Regions from separate parts of the Rhodoferax sp. P1_F3 genome, predicted to be linked through region 1. Evidence: riboswitches for the same ligand, from Rfam matches in the RefSeq annotation. Region 1 holds a riboswitch; the other holds the start of a gene.

Region 1 (7,077 bases):
GGTTTTCGTCGGGCGCGTCCAGCACCACCTTGTCGGCCTTCAGGCCGGGGAAGTTGCCGCCGCCGAAGGCACGGTAGTTGTTGGTGGCGACCACAAAGCGTGCAGTGTCCACGATGGGCTTGCCCTCAAAACGCAGGTTGCGGATGCGGTGGGCGTCGGGGGTGGTCAGTTGCCCCTTGGCGTCGTAGCGGGCGGGCTGGGTCACGTCGACCTCGTACTGCACGCCGTCGATCACATCGAAGTTGTAGGACGGGAAAGCATCGTTGATGAGCGGCTGGCGCGCCGGGCCCTGCGGGTCGATGCGCAGGAACTGGCCGGCGGACATTTCCAGCCATTCGCGCACCTCCGCGCCCGTGATCAGCATGGCCTTGAGCGTGTTGGGGTAGATATAGAGGTCCGCCATGTGCTTGATCGCCAGCGGGCCGGCAGGAATGTCGGTGTAGTAGTTCCAGCCCTGGCGCCCACCCGCCTTGAAGGGGGCGGCCGCAGAGAGCACGGGGTACTTCTCGTAATCGGTGCCCTGCATGGCGCGCTTCACGTAGGCGATCTGCGCGTTGGACACGATCTGGATGGACGGGTCATCCGCCACCTGGGCAAAGTAGCTGTAGATGGGGGCACTGCTCAGGGCCACCTTGTTGCGCACATAGTCCAGCGTGCGCTGGTGCTCCGCGCCGATCAGGTCCATCACCATGGGGTCTTCTGCCGCGATCGATTTCTTTGCAGCACGGTCAAAAATGGGGCGAATGCTGGCCTGGCTGTCCACCACCTTCCAGTTGCCGCTGCTGTTGTCCAGCGTCAGGTCGATCACACCCAGGTGGTCACCCCAGCGGCCGGGCATGACGGCGGGCACGCCGTTGATGGTGCCGCGCGCGATGTCCACCTTGGGGTAGTCGGCAAAGGCCTTGCCGGGAAACTCTGCGTGCGCATGGCCGAACAAGATGGCGTCCACGCCGGGCACTTCGGCCAGGCGGGAGACAGCGTTTTCCGCAAAGCTGCCGACCTCACCTTTCTCAAAACCGGAGTGGGGAATGGCGATCACCAGTTGCGCGCCCTTGGCCCGCATCTCGGGCACGTAGCGGCGGGCCATGTCCACCATATCGCGCGTGGTGACCTTGCCTTCCAGGTTGGCCTTGTCCCACTGCATGATTTGTGGCGGCACAAAGCCGATCACGCCCACGCGCAGCTTCTGCTCCTTGCCGCTGGCATCCTTGAAGGTGCGGTCCAGTAGCACATAGGGGGTGAAGGCGTGGGTGGGCGTGGCGCTGTCTTGTTTGCCGTCGGCCAGCAGCACATTGGCGTTCACGTAGGGGAAACCAGCCCCGGCGATGGAGCGGCGCAGAAAGTCCAGACCGTAATTGAACTCGTGGTTGCCCAAGTTGGCCGCGTCATAGCCCAGCGGGTTCAACACCTTGTAGGCCGGGTGCGTCTGGCCGGGCTGCAGCGGGGCCACGCGCGCCACCACATCGCCCAACGGGTTGCCCTGCAGCAGGTCGCCGTTGTCAAACAGCAGGCTGTTGGGTGCCTCGCTGCGTGCGGCCTTGATGAGGCTGATGGCACGGGCCAGGCCGTATTGGTCGGTCGGCTTGTCCTGGTAGTAGTCGTAGCTCAGCAGGTTCATGTGCACATCGGTGGTCTCCAGGATGCGCAGCTTCAGTTGTTCGGCGTTAGCGGCCGTGCCCAGGGCTGCCAGCAGCAGGGCGCTGGCGAGGCGCAGGGAAGAGGGAAATGTCATGGGGTGCTCCTGTCCGGTCAAGCCAATAAAAAAGCCCACTGACTGCAGCGGGCTTTTGATCTTACTTCGGTGGGCGAAGGAGCTGGCCCTTCAGCCCGCGCTTTGCAGCGCCAAGCCCGCGTGCTCGCGCAGCGGGTGGAAGTGGATCTTGGGAAAGCGCTCCTGCGCCAGGCGCACGTCGTAGGGGCTGGTGCACAGGTAAGCCAGCGTGTCGGCCGCGTCGCGCGCCATGCGGGCGGGGTAGGCGTTGATGAATTCCTGCAGCTCTTTGGGCGTGTCGGCCGTGATCCAGCGCGCGCCGGTGTACTGGCTGCCTTCCAGGCGGATGTCGGCGTCATATTCGCCCTTGAGGCGGTGCTGCACCACTTCAAATTGCAGCTGGCCCACGGCGCCCAGCAGCATGTTGCCGCCCATCTCAGGGCGGAACACCTGAATGGCACCTTCTTCGCCCAGCTGGGCCAGGCCCTGCTGCAGTTGCTTAGTACGTAGCGGGTTTTTCAGCACCACGGTCATGAACATTTCGGGCGCGAAGAAGGGCAGGCCGGTGTACATGAGGTTCACACTGCCGTCGGTAATCGTGTCGCCCAACTGCACGCCGCCGTGGGTGGTAAAGCCCACGATGTCGCCTGCATAGGCCTCTTCCACCGCCTCGCGGCGCTGGCTCATGAAGGTCACCACGCTGGTGGGGCGCAACTCTTTGCTGGTGCGCATCACCTTGAGCTTCATGCCTGGCGTGTACTTGCCGCTGGCCATGCGCACAAAGGCAATGCGGTCGCGGTGGTTGGCGTCCATATTGGCCTGCACCTTGAACACCACGCCGCTGAAGGCGTCGTCTTCGGGCTGCACTTCCTTGATGACAGGCTGCTTGTTGACGATGAAAGAACTGGTACGCGGGCCGGGCGAGGGTGCCAGGTCCACCAGCGCGTCCAACACTTCCATCACGCCAAAGTTGTTCACGCCCGAGCCAAAGAACACGGGGGTTTGCTTGCCGGCCAAAAAGGCCTCCAGGTCCCAGGCGGGGCTGGCGCCGGTGGCCAGCTCCATGCTCTCGATAGCGGTCGTCCACTCATGGCCAAAGCGCTTGGCCAGCGAGTCGGCGTCGTTCAGCGGCACGGCGTCAAAGTCCTGCGGGCGGCGCTCGCTGCCGCTCTCAAAGACCGTCATGGCTTTGGTGCGCAAATTGATGATGCCGCCGAAGGCCTTGCCCTGGCCCACCGGCCAGGTCATGGGCACGCAGGGCATGCCCAGCTCGCGTTCGATCTCGTCCAGGATGTCCAGCGGCTCGCGCACTTCGCGGTCCATCTTGTTCACAAACGTGATGATAGGTGTATCGCGCTGGCGGCAGACCTCAATCAGGCGGCGGGTCTGCGCTTCCACACCGTTGGCCGCGTCAATCACCATCAACGCGGAATCCACCGCGGTCAGTACCCGGTAGGTGTCTTCCGAGAAGTCCTTGTGGCCGGGCGTGTCCAGCAGGTTGATCACGTGGTCGCGGTAGACCATCTGCATGACGCTTGATGCCACCGAGATGCCGCGTTGCTTTTCAATTTCCATCCAGTCGGACGTCGCGTGGCGCGTGGCTTTGCGGGCCTTCACCGAGCCGGCGATCTGGATTGCTCCCGAGAACAGCAGCAGCTTTTCGGTCAGCGTGGTCTTGCCGGCGTCAGGGTGGGAAATGATGGCAAAGGTGCGGCGGCGGCGGGTTTCGGGGGCGTAGGTCACAGGGGGTCCAAGGTCGGGTGTGGGCAGCGCACAAGGGGCGGGCCACCAGAGAGAAGCTCGGTATTTTACAGAGGGCGCCAACCGACCGCTTGCCCTTACACTCGCGCTCCAACAAGCGAAACGAGCGGAGCAGCGTGTGAGCATCAAGCAACTGGCCAGTGCACTGGGGTTATCCACCTCCACGGTCAGCCGCGCCTTGAATGGCTACACCGATGTGAATGAGCAGACCCGCGAGCGTGTGCAGGCCATGGCTGCGGCCATGGGCTACCGGCCCGACGCCGGTGCGCGTCGCCTGGTGCGCGGCAAGACCGATGCGGTGGGCATTGTCTACTCCGCCGCGGTGGAAAACCTGGGCAACCCGCAGTTTCTGGACATGGCCGATGGCCTGGGAGAGCGCCTGCAAAGCAAACAGCTGGACCTGCTGCTGGCGGTGGCCAAAAACGAGACCGATCTGACGTTTTACGAGCGCCTGTTTCACGGTGGGCGGGTGGACGCGGTCGTCGTGCCCAACACCCGGGTGCATGACCCGCGCGTGGACTACCTGCGGGAAAAGGGCTACCCCTTTGTCGGCTATGGCCGCACCCATGCGTGCGACGACTATTCCTGGGTGGACTTTGACAACGACATGGGCAGTCGTCTGGCCGTGGAGCATTTGCTCAAACTGGGCCATACGCGGTTTGCCTATGTACATGCGCCGCTGGAGCTGAACTTTGCCTTCCAGCGCCACCGCGGCTTCATGGCCGCGCTGACAGCGCGCAATCTGGATTGCCCGGCCCACTACCGCGTGGGCGATGTGCAAGACCGGCGCAGCGGCCTGCAGGCCGTGCAGGCCCTGCTGGCCATGAGCCCGCGGCCCACCGCCGTGCTGGTCGACAACAACCTGGGCGGCGTGGGCGTCATCCGCGGCCTGATGGATGCCGGCGTGCGCGTGGGGCAAGACATTTCGGTCGTGGTGCATGGGGACATTCCGCAAGATACGTTGCTTACCGGCATGCCAGTCACCACCGTTACCCAGCCCACGCCCCACACCACGGGCGAGGCACTGGCCGACATGGTGTTCCAGGTGCTGCACGCGCCTGAAGATGGCCCCTACCACTTACTGCGCCAGCCTGGACTGCAGCTGGGCACCACCACCGGGCCGGTGCGATAAATCCCTAAAGGTTGCCGCGGTCCGTGGCAACAGGCTAAAATGCGCCACTTCCGAGGAGCGTTGCAGCTCGCCCGATGCCCCCAGCGGCACGGCGAGTGAGGCTCGGAAAACACGGCGCGCCCTGCGCTGTGCCTCCCAACGGCGCTCACCCACTGGTTTGTGTGCGGTGAGTTTTACCTCTTGAATCCCCGCCCGCCAGTGTTTATTCAAATGAACTTTTGGAGTGAACCATGAGCGCTGTGTTGAAATTTTCCAAGACCCCCAAGGCTGTCAAGGCTGCCGTCAAATCCGTAGCCCCCAAGGCGGCTGCCAAAGTGGTGAAGGCGCCCGTCGCCAAGACTGAAGACTTCAAGATTGCCGACATCGCCCTGGCAGCCTGGGGCCGCAAAGAGCTGACCATTGCCGAGACCGAAATGCCCGGTCTGATGGCCATCCGCGAAGAGTTCGCCAAGGTCCAGCCCCTGAAGGGCGCACGCATCACCGGCTCGCTGCACATGACCATCCAGACCGGCGTGCTCATTGAAACGCTGAAGGCCCTGGGCGCCGATGTGCGTTGGGCTTCGTGCAACATCTTCTCCACGCAAGACCACGCCGCCGCCGCAATTGCCGCGACTGGCACGCCAGTGTTTGCTGTCAAGGGTGAGTCGTTGGAAGACTACTGGGATTACACCCACCGCATTTTTGAGTTCAACGGCAAGAAGGGGACTGCGGCTGAAGGCCCCAACATGATCCTGGACGACGGCGGCGATGCCACGCTGCTGATGCACCTGGGCGCTCGCGCCGAGAAAGACATCAAGCTCCTGGCCAAGCCCGGTAGCCACGAAGAAATCTGCCTGTTCAACAGCATCAAGGCCAAGCTGAAGGTGGACTCCACCTGGTACAGCCGCCGCCTGAAGAACATCATGGGCGTTACCGAAGAGACCACTACGGGCGTGATGCGCCTGGAAGAAATGGCCGCCAAGGGCACACTGGCCCTGCGCGCCATCAACGTGAACGACTCGGTGACCAAGAGCAAGTTCGACAACCTGTACGGTTGCCGCGAATCCCTGGTGGACGGCATCAAGCGCGCCACCGACGTGATGATCGCCGGCAAGGTGGCCGTGGTGGCTGGCTACGGTGACGTGGGCAAGGGCTCTGCCCAGGCCCTGCGCGCTTTGTCCGCCCAAGTGTGGGTGACCGAGATCGACCCCATCAACGCCCTGCAGGCCGCGATGGAAGGCTACAAGGTCGTGACCATGGAATACGCTGCCGACAAGGCCGACATTTTCGTGACCACCACCGGCAACAAGAACGTCATCACCTACAAGCACATGGAGGCCATGAAGGACCAGGCCATCGTGAGCAACATCGGCCACTTTGACAATGAAATCGACGTCGCTTCGCTGGAAAAGCTGAAGTGGGAAGAGATCAAGCCCCAGGTGGACCATGTGATCTTCCCGGCCAAGGGCAAGAAGCCTTCCAAGCGCATCATCCTGCTGGCCAAGGGCCGCCTGGTGAACCTGGGCTGCGGCACCGGCCACCCCAGCTTCGTGATGTCGTCCAGCTTTGCGAACCAGACCATCGCCCAGATCGAGCTGTTCACCAAGCCCAAGGAATACAAGGTTGGCAAGGTCTATGTGCTGCCCAAGCACCTGGACGAAAAAGTGGCGCGTCTGCACCTGACGAAGGTCGGCGCCATGCTGACCGAACTGACCGACGAGCAGGCTTCGTACATCGGCGTCTCCAAAGCCGGTCCGTACAAGAAAAACACCTACCGCTACTAAGCCAAGGACTTCATGCGTATAGACCAACTGCTGGTACAGCGCGGGCTGGCCAGCACCCGCTCGCAGGCCCAACGCCTGATCGCCGATGGCGTGCAGTGGCAGAAGATGGAAGCGGGCGGCGAGGTCTGGAAACGCGTGGTCAAGAATGGCGACGACGTGCCTGAGGACGCTCGCATCGAGCTGCTGGACGACTCCGAGGCACGCTATGTGTCGCGGGGTGGTCTGAAGCTGGAGGCCGCCCTCAAGCACGTGGGCTTGTCGGTGGCGGGGCTGCGTTGCCTGGACGTGGGGCAGAGCACCGGTGGTTTCACCGACTGCCTGATCCAGGCGGGTGCCGCCGCGGTGGTGGGGGTGGATGTGGGCAGTGCCCAACTGCACCCCAGCCTGCGCGAGGACGCCCGGGTCTTGTGCGTGGAGAGCGTCAATGCCCGTACCCTGTCCGCTGCAGATTTGATAGCTGCTTACGCAGACAGTACGGGTGCTGAAGGCCAATTTGACCTGGAAGAGGATGGCGCAACCTTTGAAGGTTTCGATGGCTCCGATGACAGCCGTGAGGAGGCCGAGCTGGCCACCTTGCCGCCAGAATTCGCGCCGCCGTTTGACCTGCTGGTGGCCGACCTATCCTTCATCTCGCAAACCTTGGTACTGCCCGCGGCGGTGCCTTTGTTGCGGGACGGTGGCACCTTGCTGACCCTGGTGAAGCCGCAGTT
Region 2 (7,077 bases), on a different contig from region 1:
TCGCGCGTGCGCAGCCACTGCGGGTGAAAGCGCACCATGAAGGCTTCCATGATGTGCACCTTGCCAGCCACTTCGCGCAACTGCGCTGCTTCATTGGCATTGAGCGCAACCGGCTTCTCGCACAGCACATGCTTGCCCGCACGCGCTGCGGCCAGCGTCATCGGCACGTGCAGGTCGTTGGGCAAGGGGTTGTAAATGGCCTCGATGGCCGGGTCAGCCAGCAGCTCTTCGTATGAACCATACGCCTTCGGAATACCCAACGTATCAGCCGCAGCCCGCGCGCTGGGCAAGCTGCGCGAGGCAATCGCCTGCACGTCGCACCACTGGCTGCGCATCAGCGCAGGCGTGACCTTCTCCATGCCGATCTTGGCGGTGCTGAGCACGCCCCAGGTGACTTTTTTCATTGCAATGTCCTCAGTTCAGGCGGCTTCTTTGTAGAAGAAATTGCGCTGCACGCTGCGCGCAGCAATCGGGTTCACCGCATGGGCGATGGCGCCAATGTGGTCAGGCGTAGTGCCGCAGCAGCCGCCCACAATATTCACCAGACCTTCCTCGGCAAACTCGCGCACCAGGCGGCTGGTTACGTCCGGCGTTTCGTCAAAGCCGGTGTCGCTCATGGGGTTGGGCAGACCGGCGTTGGGGTAGCAGCTGATGAAGGTGTCCGGCGCCACCTTGTTCAGTTCCTGAATGTAGGGGCGCATCAGCGCCGCACCCAGCGCACAGTTCAGGCCTATGGCCAGCGGCTGCGCATGCCGCACGCTGTGCCAGAAGGCCGTGACGGTCTGGCCACTCAATATGCGGCCCGACGCGTCGGTCACTGTGCCGCTGATGATGATGGGCAGGCGCTCGCCGCTGGCTTCAAAGTACTCGTCCACCGCAAACAGCGCGGCCTTGGCGTTCAGCGTGTCAAAGATGGTTTCCACCAAAATTACGTCGCTGCCGCCCTCCACCAGCGCTTTGGTCTGGTCGTAGTAGGCGGCGCGCAGCTCTTCAAAGGTGACGTTGCGCGCGCCGGGGTCATTCACATCGGGGCTGATGCTGGCCGTCTTGGGCGTGGGGCCCAGGGCGCCGGCCACAAAGCGGGGTTTGTCCGGCGTGCTGTATTTGTCGCAGGCGGCGCGGGCCAGCTTGGCCGACACCAGGTTCATCTCAATGGCCAGGTCGGCCATGTCGTAGTCGGCCTGGGCCACCGTGGTGGCGCCAAAGGTGTTGGTCTCGATCAGGTCGGCACCCGCGGCCAGGTAGCGCTCGTGGATGTCGCTGATCACGTCCGGCCGGGTGAGGCTCAACAATTCGTTGTTGCCTTTGACGTCCTTGTGGAAGTCCTTGAAGCGGTCGCCCTGGCTGCCCGGGCCGGTGTAACCCTCGCCACGGTACTGCGCCTCGCCCAGCTTGAAGCGCTGGATCATGGTGCCCATGGCGCCGTCCAAAATGGCGATGCGCTTCTCCAGAATGCCTGGCAGGGCTTGTGCGCGGGTGTAGGTGATGGGCTTCATGGATGCGGCTCACTGTGTGGTTTTAAACAAGTGAGCGCAGTTGGGAGTCCCAAGCCTGACCGGAGGCCTGCCTGTCGTAGAGGCAGGCGCCAGCTGCAGCGCCCCTTGGGATTTGACTATTTTAATTCACAACGCAGCGGCCGTGAAGGCTAAATGGTCTTAAGCCTGGCCCAGGTGCAGCGCCAACAATGCGTCCAGCGGCATGGGGTGGCCGACTGCATAGCCTTGGGCATAGTGCACGCCAAAGCCGCACAACACAGCCAGAATGGCCGGACTCTCGACAAACTCGGCCACGGTTTTCTTACCCATGAGGCAGCCAATCTCGTGGATGGACTTCACCATGGCCAAGCTGATGGGGTCGGTGACAATGTCGCGCACAAACTGGCCGTCGATCTTGAGTTCGTCCACCGGCAGGTTGCGCAAATAGGCAAAAGACGACAGGCCACTGCCAAAGTCGTCCAGTGACAGCTTGCAGCCCAGTTGGCGCAGGGTGTCGATGAAATGCTTCGCCGTGTGCAAGTTGCTGATGGCGGCGGTCTCCGTGATCTCAAAGCACAGCTTGCGGCACGGCAAGGGCGTGTGGGCCAGCGTGTCCAGCACAAAGGCCATGAACACCTCGTCGCCCAGCGACTGACCCGACAGGTTGATCGAGCACTGGTCAATGTGGTCCTGGTGCGCCACCATCCACTCCAGCGCGTGCGTCACCACCCAGCGGTCCACGCGGGCGGCGAGGTGGTAGCGCTCCACCGCAGGCATGAACTGACCTGGCAGCACCAGCGCGCCCGCCTCGTCCCGCAGGCGCAGCAAAAATTCGCAGTGCAGCCCCACCGCGGGGCCGGGGTTGATGGGCACGATGGGCTGGCCATAGAGCACGAAGCGGTCTTCTTGCAGCGCACGCTCGATGCGGCTGACCCACTCCATCACGCCATAACGCTGCGCCAGCGCCGGGTCGTCACTCGCATAGACGTGGATGCGGCCACGGCCTGAATCCTTGGCCACGTAGCAGGCGCTGTCGGCGGCCTGCAAGAGTGCGCCCACGCTTTCACTCTGCGCATCCAGCACCACCATGCCCACACTCACGCCCACGCCAAAACTCTGGTCGCGCCAGGTAAAGCGGTAGGCCGCCAGGCTCAGCTGCAGGCGCTCTGCCACGCGCAGGGCCTGGGCCACGGTCTGGTGGGTCAGGACGATGCCGAACTCGTCCCCACCTATGCGGCACAGGTGGTCTTCCTCGCGCAGCACCTCCGAGAACAGCTGTGCGGTCTGGCGCAGCAGCTCGTCGCCCGCCGTGTGGCCGCAGGTGTCGTTCACCACTTTGAATTCGTCCAGGTCCAGGTAGCAGACCACGTGGCGCTGGTCCTGGTCGCGCGTGCGGTCAAAGCATTCGGCCAGCGCCTGTTCAAAGGCGCGCCGGTTGCCCAGTCCGGTCAATTCGTCGTGTGTGGCCTGAAAGGCCATTTCCTGGCTCAGGCGGCGCTGCTCGGTTACATCGCGGAACACCAGCACCGCGCCCTGCACCTCGCCATCGGCGTCGCGGATGGGCGAGACCGCGGCCTCGACCAGCAAAGTGCCCTCCAGGCGGTGCGCCAGGCTGAGCTGGGGATAGCGGTGGGTTTCCGCCGCCGCGATGGCATCGGCCACCAGATCCGCGCGAGGCGCCGCCGCTTCGGCGGTGCTCAAGTTGAACACCGTCCGGTAAGGGCGCCCCACAGCGCCCGCCAGCGTCCAGCCCGTCAGCGCCTCGGCCACGGGGTTGATGTAGAGCAACTCGCCTTCGGCATTGGTGGTGATCACCGCGTCGCTGATGGAGTGCAGGGTGACCTGCAGGCGTTCTTTCTCTTGGTACAGCGCGTCTTCGGCAAACTTGCGCGCCTGCATGAAGCGCACCCGGTCCAGCGCCACAGCCACGTGGCCGGCCAGCGCTTGCATGAAATCGATCTGCCAATCGGCCGGAGGGCGCACGCCCTCCCCATCGCCAAAGGTACCAATACCCACAGCGCCTAGACGCTCATCTGCCAGCAGCAGCGGCACATTGATGATGGTGCGGTTGTGCAGCTGCGCCACCACCTCTTTGTTGGTGCGCGGGTCAGTCCGTGCGTCGTTGACCACGACCACGTGGTCGGCCGCCAGGATTTCCTCCAGCATGCGGTCGCCCGCAATGGGAATGTCCATGGTCTGTGCCTTGGCATGCAGTTGCCGGTAGTCCGCATCGGACGTGGCCTGGCTGATGACAGACACAAACCCGGGGCGGTCGCCTATCAAAGCCAGCCAGGCGTGGGCGTAGCCCAAAACGTCTTCCACCACAGGCGCCACGGCGGCCAGAATGTCGGGCAGGGTCCAAGCGCGTTCCAGTCGCTTGCACAGCTGCAACAAGGCCTTGGTTTGCAACTGGGTGTCGAGCACGATGGGCTGGTCGATCATGGGTTCAAGTGTAGCGACAGGCTTGCCCGACAATAGGAGAATTTCCCTTCATCCGGCGCCGCGCACCGGCGAAGCCTGGGTTTTGAATGTTTTAGTGCTCTAGCCCCCGTAACCACCGCGCCAATAGCTCCTATTTTGATAGCAGAAACTTATTCTTCCAGCGCCACTCTGGATGCCTGCAGCAACATTTTGCGCACCGTGTTTGGCTACGACGCCTTCCGCGGCCCGCAGCAGGCCATCGTGGAACACGTGGCCGATGGCGGCGATGCGCTGGTGCTCATGCCCACGGGCGGAGGCAAGAGTCTGTGTTACCAGGTACCGGCCATCGTGCGCCAGCAGGCCGGGCTAGGTGCCACGCTGGTCATCTCGCCACTGATTGCCCTGATGCACGACCAGGTGGGCGCGCTGCATGAAGCCGGCGTCAGCGCCGCCTTTCTCAATTCCACGCTGAGCGGCGACGAGGCCTACCAGATCGAACAACAACTGCTGCGCGGCGAGATCACCTTGCTCTACGCCGCGCCGGAGCGGGTGAACAACGCGCGCTTCTTGGCGTTGCTGGATTCGCTGTTCGAACGCGGCAAGCTGAGCCTGTTTGCCATTGACGAGGCCCATTGTGTGAGCCAGTGGGGCCACGACTTCCGGCCCGACTACCGCAACCTGACGGTGCTGCATGAGCGCTACCCCGGCGTGCCCCGCATCGCACTCACCGCCACGGCCGACGACCTGACGCGCGCCGACATCCTGGAGCGGCTGCAGCTCGAAGACGCGCGCGCCTTTGTCAGCAGCTTTGACCGACCCAACATCCGCTACACCATCGTCGAGAAGAAAGATTCCACGCTGCAGCTGCTGCGCTTCATTGAACGCGAGCACGAGGGCGAGGCCGGCATCGTCTACTGCCAGAGCCGCAAGAAGGTGGAAGACATGGCGCAGACCCTGGTGGACGCGGGCATCAAGGCCCTGCCCTACCACGCAGGGCTGGACGCCAAAGTGCGCCAGACCCACCAGGACCGGTTTTTGCGCGAGGAAGGCATCGTCATGGTAGCCACCATCGCCTTCGGCATGGGCATCGACAAGCCCGATGTGCGCTTTGTGGCCCACCGCGACATGCCCAAGAACATCGAAGGCTACTACCAGGAAACCGGCCGCGCCGGCCGCGACGGCCTGGCCGCCGACGCCTGGATGGCCTATGGCCTGCAAGACGTGGTGAACCAGCGCCGCATGATTGACGAAAGCCCGGCTGGCGAAGAATTCAAGCAGGTGATGCGCGGCAAGCTCGACGCCCTGCTGGGCCTGGCCGAGGCCACGGACTGCCGCCGGGTGCGGCTGCTGGGCTACTTTGGCGAGGCCAGCCAGCCCTGTGGCAACTGTGACAACTGCCTGAACCCGCCCGCCGTGTGGGACGGCACCGACGCCGCCCGCAAACTGCTGTCCACCATCTACCGCATCCAGCAGATGAGTGGCGTGAGCTTTGGTGCCGGGCACCTGATGGACATCGTGCGTGGCAAAACGACGGAGAAAGTCACGCAGTACGGCCACGCCAGCCTAAGCACCTTTGGCGTGGGGACAGATTTTTCGGAGCTTCAGCTGCGTGGCGTGCTGCGCCAGTTGATTGCCATGGGCGCGGTGGCGGTGCAGGGCGAGTTCAACACCATGCAGCTCACGGCCGAATCACGGGCGGTGCTCAAAGGCGAGGTGCCAGTGAGTTTGCGTGAATCCGTGTCAGCCCCGGCGGACCGCAAGAGCCGACGCAATCCGCGCCTGGGTGCCGTGGTCAAAGCGCCCATCAACCTGGACAGCGAAGGCCTGCTGCGCTACTCGGCCCTCAAGGCCTGGCGAGCGGATGTGGCCAAAGAACACAACCTTCCCGCCTATGTGATTTTTCATGACGCCACGTTGGCAGCCATTGCACAGCGGGCACCCCAGAGCCTGGAAGACCTGCAGGGCATCAGCGGCATAGGCGCCAAGAAGCTGGAAGCCTATGCCAGCGATGTGCTGCGGGTGGTGGCGCTGGAATAAAAAGCCGACGCTGGGACGTAAGCCCAAGGCCGGCCCAGCACGGGGGCTTAGTGGCGGCGGAAGCCGCTTTCGTACGCCATGGCGGCACCCGACATGGTATTTTCCAAGCGCTCGATAGCGCGCATGTGGCGAGCGGAACAACTGGCGTCGGCCGCTTTGGCACGGTGGTGCTGCACCAGCGCCTGGAACTTGGTGCGGCAGGCTTCGAGCGCGCCGGCAAAGTTCAGGGCAATGTACGCCGAGTGGTCCGCATGGGTTTGGCGGAATTCGCCAGACCAGTAGTCAAACAGCTGCCACTTGTAAGTACCTTTTTCAGGTACTTGAATCGTATCTCTGTGCATATATACAGTGCAAAGGGAGAGAAATAGGCACCGGCCACCAGTCAACGTTCCAACGAACTGGGGAAATTCAGTACCCGCCTGTGCCTAATACGCATGAGCGTATCGGGCGGTTGACAGGCGGGACAAAAAAATTACGGGGGAGTTACGGCAGAAAGCCCATGCCCCGGTTCTCCCGCACCTCAGGTTTGATGCGGTGCTCGGCCTCCAGCTGGTCCAAGAACTCCTCGGGGCTCAGGCTGACATCCAGAATCATGGCCTGGCGCTTGACGGCGGCAAAGTCTCCCAGGCACAGCTGGTCCAGCCCGGCCAGGCGACTGGCCAGAGCCGGCGTCAGGCGCCCTGCGTCATTCGCACAGGCTTCCGTCACAAACACGGTCGTCCGCTGCGCCGCAGACAGGGGCTTGAACTGAATCTTGAAAGTGAAGCGACGCAGCGCCGCTTGGTCAATCCGGTCCATGAGGTTGGTGGTGCAAACAAAAATGCCCCGGAACCGCTCCATGCCCTGCAGCATTTCGTTCACCTCGGTTACCTCATAGCTGCGTTGGGCGCCGCGCCGGTCCTGCAGAAAACTATCTGCTTCGTCCAGCAGCAAGATCGCCCCTTCGGACTCCGCCTCACGGAACATGGCGGCCATGTTGTGCTCGGTTTCTCCGATGTACTTGCTCATCAAATCGCTGGCCTGGCGCATCATCAGTGGTTTGTTGAGCGCCTGCGCCAGGTGCTCGGCCAGGGCGGTCTTGCCCGTGCCCGGAGGGCCATAAAAGCACAGCGTGCCGTGGCCACGGGTGTGCAAGGCCTGCACG

What was found. Region 1 has a riboswitch for S-adenosylhomocysteine ahead of ahcY (adenosylhomocysteinase). Riboswitches for the same ligand answer to the same signal wherever they lie in the genome.
Region 2: another riboswitch for S-adenosylhomocysteine. It lies ahead of AC1DZ5_RS05595 (homocysteine S-methyltransferase family protein); the one in region 1 lies ahead of ahcY (adenosylhomocysteinase).

Annotation. Positions count from the first base shown of each region.
Region 1 is NZ_JBFUBO010000001.1:465,361-472,437, reverse strand. It holds gene AC1DZ5_RS02325 (bifunctional 2',3'-cyclic-nucleotide 2'-phosphodiesterase/3'-nucleotidase) at 1-1,732, opposite strand, end outside; gene AC1DZ5_RS02320 (peptide chain release factor 3) at 1,823-3,454, opposite strand; gene AC1DZ5_RS02315 (substrate-binding domain-containing protein) at 3,474-4,604, shown strand; S-adenosyl-L-homocysteine riboswitch at 4,651-4,758, shown strand; gene ahcY (adenosylhomocysteinase) at 4,835-6,367, shown strand; gene AC1DZ5_RS02305 (TlyA family RNA methyltransferase) at 6,380-7,077, shown strand, end outside.
Region 2 is NZ_JBFUBO010000002.1:605,645-612,721, reverse strand. It holds gene AC1DZ5_RS05600 (Gfo/Idh/MocA family protein) at 1-404, opposite strand, end outside; gene AC1DZ5_RS05595 (homocysteine S-methyltransferase family protein) at 420-1,496, opposite strand; S-adenosyl-L-homocysteine riboswitch at 1,522-1,609, opposite strand; gene AC1DZ5_RS05590 (EAL domain-containing protein) at 1,656-3,917, opposite strand; gene recQ (DNA helicase RecQ) at 4,053-5,933, shown strand; gene AC1DZ5_RS05580 (hypothetical protein) at 5,981-6,274, opposite strand; gene AC1DZ5_RS05575 (AAA family ATPase) at 6,417-7,077, opposite strand, start outside.